One region of the Cupriavidus sp. OV096 genome, then DNA from elsewhere that is predicted to be linked to it. Evidence: predicted binding sites of a transcription regulator. Region 1 holds the regulator's gene; the other holds the start of a gene.
What was found. The regulator HrcA, encoded in region 1, represses chaperone genes, less so after heat shock. The targets are predictions, from matches to a motif close to TTAGCACTCNNNNNNNNNGAGTGCTAA.

Region 1 (4,272 bases):
GTTGAGGTCTTGCGCGGACTGCAGGTCGTCGAGTTGCTGGCGGCGGGCCAGTAGTTCGTCCGGCAGTTGCTCCGGCGGCAGGCGATACTTGCGCGCCGCCGTGTGCAGTGCCTGCATGCGCGCTTCCACGGCCTGCAGGCGTTCCGGATCGAGTTCGAGCCGGTCGACGTAGCGCGTCAGCGAATGCGCGGCTTCCTCGACCTGCACCTGCGCCGGTTCCAGCGCGGCGAGCACGTCGCGTAGCGCGGGATCGACATCGGCCAGTTGCTGGATGCGGTGCACCACGCTGTTGAGCACGGACAGCACGGCGCCATCGGCCTCGGACAACGCGTCCAGCGCGGCGCGGCTGCCGTCGATCAGGCCGGCCGCGTGCGAGAGGCGGTTGTATTCGCCCTGGATCTCTTCCCACTCGCCCGCCTGCGGCGCCAGCTTGTCGAGTTCGCCAACCTGCCATTCCAGGCGCTCGCGTTCGAGCTGCATTTCGCGCGATTGCGACTCCACGGCTTCGCGCTGGCGCACGCAGGCGCGCCAGGCCCGCCACGCCTCCGCCACCGCGCCGGCCTGTTCGGTCAGGCCTGCGTGGGCGTCGAACAGGTGGCGCTGGGCGTCCGGGCGGAGCAGTAGCTGATGGGCGTGCTGGCCGTGGATGTCGACAAGCTGGTCGCCCACCTCGCGCAACTGGGTCAGCGTGGCCGCCGTGCCGTTGATGAACGCCTTGCTGCGCCCGCCCGCATCGACGGTGCGGCGCAGCAGCACGGTGCCTTCGCCGTCCAGGCCGGTTTCGTCGCCGGACAGTTCGCGCTCGGCCAGCCAGGCGTCCAGCGCCGCGTGCGTGCCGAAGGTGGCGCTGATGCTTGCGCGGGTGCTGCCTTCGCGCACCACGCCGGCGTCGGCGCGTTCGCCGAGCACCAGGGCCAGTGCATCGATCAGGATGGACTTGCCGGCGCCGGTCTCGCCGGTGAAGACGGTGAAGCCGGTGGTGAAGTCGAGGTCGAGCGTATCGACGATGACGAAATCGCGGATGGACAGGCTGCGGAGCATCGTGGCCTTGGGGGGAGTGGGGGCCGGCTCAGAGCCGGTTGTCCTCGGTCGGGTATTCGTGCCAGTGCAGCTTCTTGCGCAGCGTGGCGTAGTAGTTGTAGCCCACAGGATGCAACAGGGTCACGGTCTTGCTGGAGCGGCGCACGACGATCCGGTCGCCCTGCAGCAGCGAGGTCAGAGACTGCATGTCGAAATTGGCGCTCGCGTCGCGCGCGGTGGCCACCTCGATCGTCACTTCGGCGTCGTGCGGCAGCACGATCGGGCGATTGGACAGCGCGTGCGGAGCAATTGGCACCAGTACCAGCCCAGACAGCGTAGGATGCAGGATCGGTCCGCCGGCGGCCAGCGCGTAGGCGGTGGAACCGGTGGGCGTGGAGACGATCAGGCCGTCCGAACGCTGGTTGTACATGAAATAGCCGTCCACCGAGACCGCCAGCTCGACCATGCCGGAAATGCCCGAGCGGTTGACCACCACGTCGTTGAACGCCAGCGCGGAGAAGATCACGCCGTCGTCACGGATCACGCGGGATTCCAGCAGCATGCGGGTCTCGGCCTCGTAGCGGCCGGCCAGCATCTCGGGCAGGGCGCGCGTCACGTCTTCGAGCGGGATGTCGGTCATGAAGCCCAGCCGGCCATGGTTCACGCCGATCAGCGGCACATTGAGCCCGGCCAGCTGGCGGGCCAGGCCCAGCAGCGTGCCGTCGCCGCCGAGCACCACGGCCACGTCGGCCTCGCGCCCGATCTCGTCGGCCGAGAAGACGGGGTAGCCGGAGAGGCCGGTCGCCTGCGCGGTTTCGCGCTCGAACACCACGTCCTGGCCGTTGCGCGAGATGACGGCGGCCAGTTCCTCGAGCGGGCCCTCGATGCCGGCGGTCGCGTACCGGCCGACCAGGGCAACGGTCTGGAACGCGGCGCGGGGCGCGGCGGCGGGGGCGATGGCTGGGTTCTGGGGGGCAGACATGCCGGGATTAGACCATACCGCCGTGACCATTGTCAGTAGGCGGGCACGCACCGGTGCGAAGCCCGCCCGAACCGGGGAAAGTTGTTTAAAATCGGGGCACTATGGACGAACGTTCGAAAACGCTTCTCAAGACCCTGATCGAGCGCTACATCGCCGAAGGCCAGCCCGTGGGCTCGCGCACCCTGTCCAAGTACTCGGGTCTCGATCTCTCGCCGGCGACCATCCGCAATGTGATGTCCGACCTCGAGGAAATGGGGTTCATCGCCAGCCCGCATACGTCGGCCGGCCGGATTCCCACGCCGCGCGGATACCGGCTGTTCGTCGATTCGATGCTCACGGCGCGCCCGCTGGAGGGCGGCACCATCGAGATGACCGCCGAACTGGCCGCGCTGACCGGCCAGATCCAGGGCCAGCTGGGCGGACAGCAGCTGGGGCCGCAGCGGATGATCACGGCCGCCGCGCATACGCTGTCGAACCTCTCCCGCTTTGCCGGCGTGATCATGACGCCGCGCCGGGGCCAGTCGTTCCGCCAGGTGGAGTTCATGCGCCTGTCGGAGAAGCGCATCCTGCTGATCATCGTCAGCCCCGAGGGCGACGTCCAGAACCGCATCATCCAGACCGAACTGCCGTACACCCCCGCCCAGCTGATCGAGGCGGCCAATTTCTTCAATTCCCACTACGCCGGCATGAGTTTCGATGCAGTGCGCAGCCATCTGCGCGTGGAATTGCAGGACATCCGCCGCGATATGTCAGCGCTGATGCAGGCCGCCGTGGAGGCGGGCAGCAGCGCCATGGCCGAGGATGACGACCAGGTGTTCATCTCCGGCGAGCGCAAGCTGCTCGAGGTGGAAGACCTGTCGTCCAGCATGGACAAGCTGCGCCGGCTGTTCGATGTCTTCGAACACAAGACCAACCTGCTGCAGCTGCTCGATGTCTCGAGCCACGCGCAGGGCGTGCAGATCTTCATCGGCGGCGAAAGCCAGCTCGTGCCGCTCGAAGACATGGCCGTCATTACCGCGCCCTATGGTGTCGATGGGCAGATCGTCGGCACGCTCGGCGTGATCGGCCCGACGCGGATGGCCTATGAACGGGTCATCCCGATCGTCGACATCACCGCGCGGCTGCTCTCGAGCGCGCTCTCCCAGAACTGATGGCAGCTTGCGGGCACGCCACGTGACAGCGCGTGCGTGGCGCCCGCCATTTCCGGAAACCCTATGACGTTCTCGGCAGAACCGGCTTACCAGCATGGCCAGGCGCCCCGCACGGCCATCCTGCTTATCAACCTGGGCACGCCGGATTCGCCCACGCCCAAGGCGGTGGGGCAGTATTTGAAGGCGTTCCTGTCCGACCCCCGTGTGGTCGAGATCCCGCGTCTGGCCTGGCTGCCGATCCTGCACGGGCTGATCCTGCCGTTCCGCTCGCGCGCTTCGGCCATGAAGTACGAATCGATCTGGCTGCGCGAGGCGCACATGACCGGCTCGCCGCTGCTGGTGCACACCGAGCGTCAGGCCCACGCGCTCCAGCAGCACATGCACCGGCTCGGCCACGACGTGACCGTGGCCTGCGCCATGCGCTACGGCAATCCGTCGATTGCTTCGGTTATGGAGGCCCTGCGCCGGCAGGGTACGGAACAAGTGCTGTTATTGCCACTCTATCCGCAGTTTTCCGGGACGACCACGGCCACCGCGTTCGACGAGGTCTTTCGCGTGCTCGCCGGCTGGCGAAATCAGCCGGAATTGAGACTGATAAAGCACTTTCACGATCATCCGGCCTATATTTCGGCCCTGCAGCAGCAGGTGAGCGGTTATTGGGCGCAGCACGGCATGCCGGACTTTGCCCGGGGCGACAAGCTGATCCTGTCCTTCCACGGCCTGCCGCGCCGATTGTTGGATCTGGGGGACCCCTACCATTGCGAATGCCTGAAGACCGGGCGGATGCTGGGGGAGGCGCTCGGCCTGCAAGCGGGTCAGTATCAAGTGACGTTTCAGTCGCGTTTCGGCAAGGCGGAATGGCTCCAGCCCTATACCGCGCCGACGCTGACCGAACTCGGCAAGGTCGGCACGCATCGCGTGGACGTGTTCTGCCCCGGCTTCCCGGCCGATTGCATCGAGACGCTCGAGGAAATCGCCATGGAAGGGCAGTCCGAATTCCGCGTGGCGGGCGGCCAGGAATTCCATTTCATTCCCTGCCTGAATGATGCGGACTACTGGATTGCCGGGCTGGCCGAGATCGCGCTGCAGCATCTGCAAGGTTGGCCATTGCGCCAGCCG
Region 2 (4,272 bases), on a different contig from region 1:
CGCAACGCACCTTCCGCTATTCGATCCTGTACCTCTCGCTGCTGTTCGCGGCGTTGCTGGTGGATCACTACTTCAAGTTCGTGCCGCAGGTCTGATGGCCCGCCTGCGGCATCTTGCCGCGCCCGGAGGCCAGCGCCGATGTGATCGGCGATACTTCCGGGCACCTCTCCCGACCACCGCGTATCCCGATGACTCTCCCCGGCTCTCCGTCCCTCCTTGCCCAGTTCCGCCGCCTCTGCCTGCTGGCACTCTGCACGGCTCTGCTGGCCGCCTGCGGGCAGCCCAAGCCCTCGTTCAAGAACGTGGATATCTCGGGCGCCACCGAGTTCGGCAAGGACTTCTCGCTGCTGGACCCGAGCGGCAAGACCCGCACGCTGGCTGACTTCAAGGGCAAGGCCGTGGTGATGTTCTTCGGCTACACGCACTGCCCGGACGTCTGCCCGACCACGATGGCCGAGCTGAAGGCGGTGATGGACAAGCTCGGCCCGGACGCCGACAAGGTCCAGGTGCTGTTCGTGACCGTGGACCCGGAACGCGACACGGGTGCGCTGCTGGGCCAGTACGTGCCCGCCTTCGACGCCCGCTTCCTGGGCCTGCGCCCGGCCGACGAGGCGGCGCTGAAGAAGGTGACCAAGGACTTCAAGGTCTTCTACGCCAAGGTGCCGGGCACCTCGCCGAACAACTACACCGTGGATCACTCGGCCGGCAGCTATGTGTTCGATACCAACGGCCAGCTGCGCCTGTTCCTGCGCCACGGCCAGGGGCCGGACCCGATCGCGCATGATTTGAAGCAGCTGCTGTCGTAAGGCGAAGGCAAGACAAAAAAAGGGCCGGTCGCAAGACCGGCCCTTCTGCATTGCGGGGAGCGGAGGATCAGGCGAAAGCCGCCAGCGCACCCTTCATCTTCTTCATCGCGGCCGCCTCGATCTGGCGGATGCGCTCGGCGGAGACGCCAAACTCGTCGGCCAGCTCATGCAGCGTGGCGCCGCCCGAGCCGTCGTCGTTCACGTCCAGCCAGCGTGCCTCGATAATGCGGCGGCTGCGGGCATCCAGACGCTCCAGCGCCTCGACCAGCCCTTCGACCTGCATGCGGTCCTGGCGCTTGGCTTCGAGCACGCGGGTCGGCTCGTTGTGGTTGTCCGCCAGATACGCGATGGGGGCGAATTCCTCCTCGCCGTCGTCGATCTGGCCTTCCAGCGCCAGGTCGCCGCCCGACAGGCGGGTCTCCATCTCCATCACTTCTTCGGGCTTCACGTTCAGTTCGCGCGCCACGGCTTCCACCTGCTCGGGCGTGAACGTGTGTGCGCCGGTCTTGTGGCTGCGCAGGTTGAAGAACAGCTTGCGCTGGGCCTTGGTGGTCGCCACCTTGACCATGCGCCAGTTCTTCAGCACGTATTCGTGGATTTCGGCCTTGATCCAGTGCATCGCGTACGACACCAGACGCACGCCCTGATCCGGGTCGAAGCGCTTCACGGCCTTCATCAGGCCGATGTTGCCTTCCTGGATCAGATCCGCATGCGGCAGGCCGTAGCCCAGGTACTGGCGGGCGATGGACACCACCAGACGCAGGTGGGACATCACCAGCCGGCGGGCGGCATCGACGGATTCATGGTCGCGCAGGTCGCGCGCGAGGCGCTGCTCTTCCTCGGCGGTCAGCAGCGGAATCCGGTGGATAGCCTGGATGTAGCTATCCAGATTGCCCACTGCGGCCGGGAAGGCGAGCGCGAGGCTGCCAGCGGCGGCATTCTTGGGGGCCATCGGCAGACGGCCAGAAATCTTGGTTGGGTCGGCAGACAGAACTGCGGTCACGCTTATTGCTCCTTTCGCATCCGGCGGTAGGTTGCCGGCGTGCCTCGATTCCAGAATCGGAAGAGTCACTGCACTGCAACGCATATTAGCACTCAGGTTCGGCGAGTGCTAAGTTAGAGCTTCTATAGGGTTGATAGTTCCGGACAATGAATGTCGTTGTTGGGATAGTCTAATGGGCCTCGGCGCGGCGTCCGCGCCTTGTCTGGCAAGGGCTGGCGGGCCGCCAGCGTCGCGTACCATGATTAGAGGGAACTCGCCCCGATCGGTTTCATCGTGATTTCGGGATGCTGTATTGCGCATTTCGCTACACTGGTGGCCAGCTTTCCGCTGTTTTCCCGTTGTTATCCCATTGCCAGGAGTCCTGTCATGTCTGCCATCGAACACTTGCTCAAGCCCCATGTGCGGGACATCGGCGAGTTCACGGTCCGCCGCCTGCTGCCCGCCGCCGCCACGCAGACCGTGGGCCCCTTCATCTTCTTCGATCACCTCGGTCCTGTGTCGATGCCGCCGGGGAATGGCATGGATGTGCGGCCCCATCCACATATCGGCCTCGCGACCGTGACGTATCTGTTCGAAGGCGAGATCACGCACCGTGACAGCCTCGGCAGCGAGCAGGTGATTCGCCCTGGCGACGTGAACTGGATGACCGCCGGCACCGGCATCACGCACTCGGAGCGTTCGCCAGACGCCGCGCGCCAGGCCGGTCCGCTGCTGCATGGCATCCAGACCTGGGTGGCGCTGCCGAAGGCGCATGAGAAGGATCCGCCGTCGTTCCACCACCACCCGGGCGCCACGTTGCCCAAGCTGGAGCTGCCCGGCGTGCGGATGATCGTGATTGCCGGCGACGCCTTCGGCGCGGAATCCCCGGTCCGCGTGTACAGCCGCACGCTTTACGTGGCCATCGACATGGAAGCCGGCGCGACGCTGGTGATTCCGCCCGAGCACGTGCAGCGCGGGCTCTATCCGGTGGAAGGCGATGTGACGATCGATGGCGAGGCGCTGGCGGGGGAACACCTCGCCGTGCTGGTGCCGGGCGAGCCGGCCACGCTGACCGCGACCACCGCCGCGCGCGTGATGCTGCTGGGCGGCGATCCGACCGACGGCCATCGCTTCATCTACTGGAACTTCGTGGCGAGCACCAAGGAAGACATCGACGACGCCGCGCGCCGCTGGGAGAACGACGAGTTCCCGCACGTGCCGGGCGAGACCGAGCGGATTCCGCTGCCTCCGCGCCGGCCTTAATCGGCTCTAATCGTCCGTAATCGTCCGTAATCGTCAGACCGGGCTCGTCCAGGCCACGCGCGTGGCCTGCTTCAGGCAGTCCTGGATGGTCGCTACCTGCGTGGCGATGGGCGCCGGCACCGGCGCGTCGCCATCGAGCACCTTGCGAATCCAGGCGGCGGTCAGGCCGACGTCGGTGCCCGGCGGCAGTTCGGGCACGTCGCCAATCGACCCGCCTACCGGATCGACCAGCGTCCGCTGATGGCCGTCGTGCAGCCAGTCGATGCGGCCGCTGCGGCGGGCATCCGCCACCACTTCCCCTTCGGTACCACGCGCCAGCAGCACGTTGGCAGGCTCGTGGGAGAAGTAATCGGTCAGCGTCTCGCGGTATTCCGGATGGGTGTAGCTATAGAGCCGCAGCGCCTCGGCCGGCGTGTGGCTGCCCACCGGTTGCAGCATCTTGACGATGGTGTGCGAGGAATTGCGCAGGCCGATGATCGGACGCTTGTCGAGCAGGCGCGAAAGCGCTGGAGACAGCACATCGATCGGCAGTACGGCCAGCGGATTGGCGGCGTCGCGCAACTGGTCCTGCGCGGCCTGCGTGGTGGCGCAGAGCGGCACGCCGAGCGCCTCGAACAGCTGCATGCTCGTCACCCGGCCGTTGAACTCGCGCGAGCCGTGCACCAGCGTCGGCACGCCTTCGCGCGCCAGCAGCAGCGCCAGCAGCGGCACCAGATTCGGCTGCTTGCGCGCGCCGTTGTAGCTGGGGATGACGACCACGGGCTTGTCCGGCGGCGGCGCCAGCGCGGCGCAGTGTCCGTGGGCGGCCTCGAGCATGCCGGCCAGCTCGTGCGGCGCCTCGCCCTTGATCCGGTAGGCCATCAGCACGGCGCCCAGTTCGATGTCGGAGACGCGGCCGGCCAGCATCGCATCGAACAGCACCTGGGCGTCCTCGCGGGGCAGCGCCCGGGCGCCATTGACCCCGCGGCCAATCTCCTTGATGTACTTGCTGGCCGAAAACGGCGGAAGGGTCGGGGCGGCAGATGTCATGGCGGGAGGGGATATGTGGATCGTTCTGCCGTTCATGATAGCGGAGCAGGGCGGCTTCGCCCACGCCCGCCATCCCACGCATCCCCGCCGGGGTCAGGCTGCCTCGCGCAGCGCCGGGTTGCGCTGCTTGCGGTAGAGGAAGTCCAGCACGGCGGTGCGGCAGGCGTGGTAGCCCTTGTCGTCGGCCAGCGC

Region 2: the regulator HrcA is predicted to act here: its motif matches at 1,895-1,921, upstream of rpoH (RNA polymerase sigma factor RpoH).

Annotation. Positions count from the first base shown of each region.
Region 1 covers NZ_FOWM01000003.1:207,294-211,565, forward strand. Annotated here, with positions in the region: gene recN (DNA repair protein RecN) at 1-1,041, opposite strand, end outside; gene BM115_RS08240 (NAD kinase) at 1,070-2,002, opposite strand; gene hrcA (heat-inducible transcriptional repressor HrcA) at 2,104-3,153, shown strand; gene hemH (ferrochelatase) at 3,217-4,272, shown strand, end outside.
Region 2 covers NZ_FOWM01000002.1:437,616-441,887, forward strand. Annotated here, with positions in the region: gene cyoE (heme o synthase) at 1-95, shown strand, start outside; gene BM115_RS06025 (SCO family protein) at 189-806, shown strand; gene rpoH (RNA polymerase sigma factor RpoH) at 874-1,758, opposite strand; gene BM115_RS06035 (pirin family protein) at 2,176-3,051, shown strand; gene ybiB (DNA-binding protein YbiB) at 3,085-4,080, opposite strand; gene BM115_RS06045 (ABC transporter ATP-binding protein) at 4,174-4,272, opposite strand, start outside.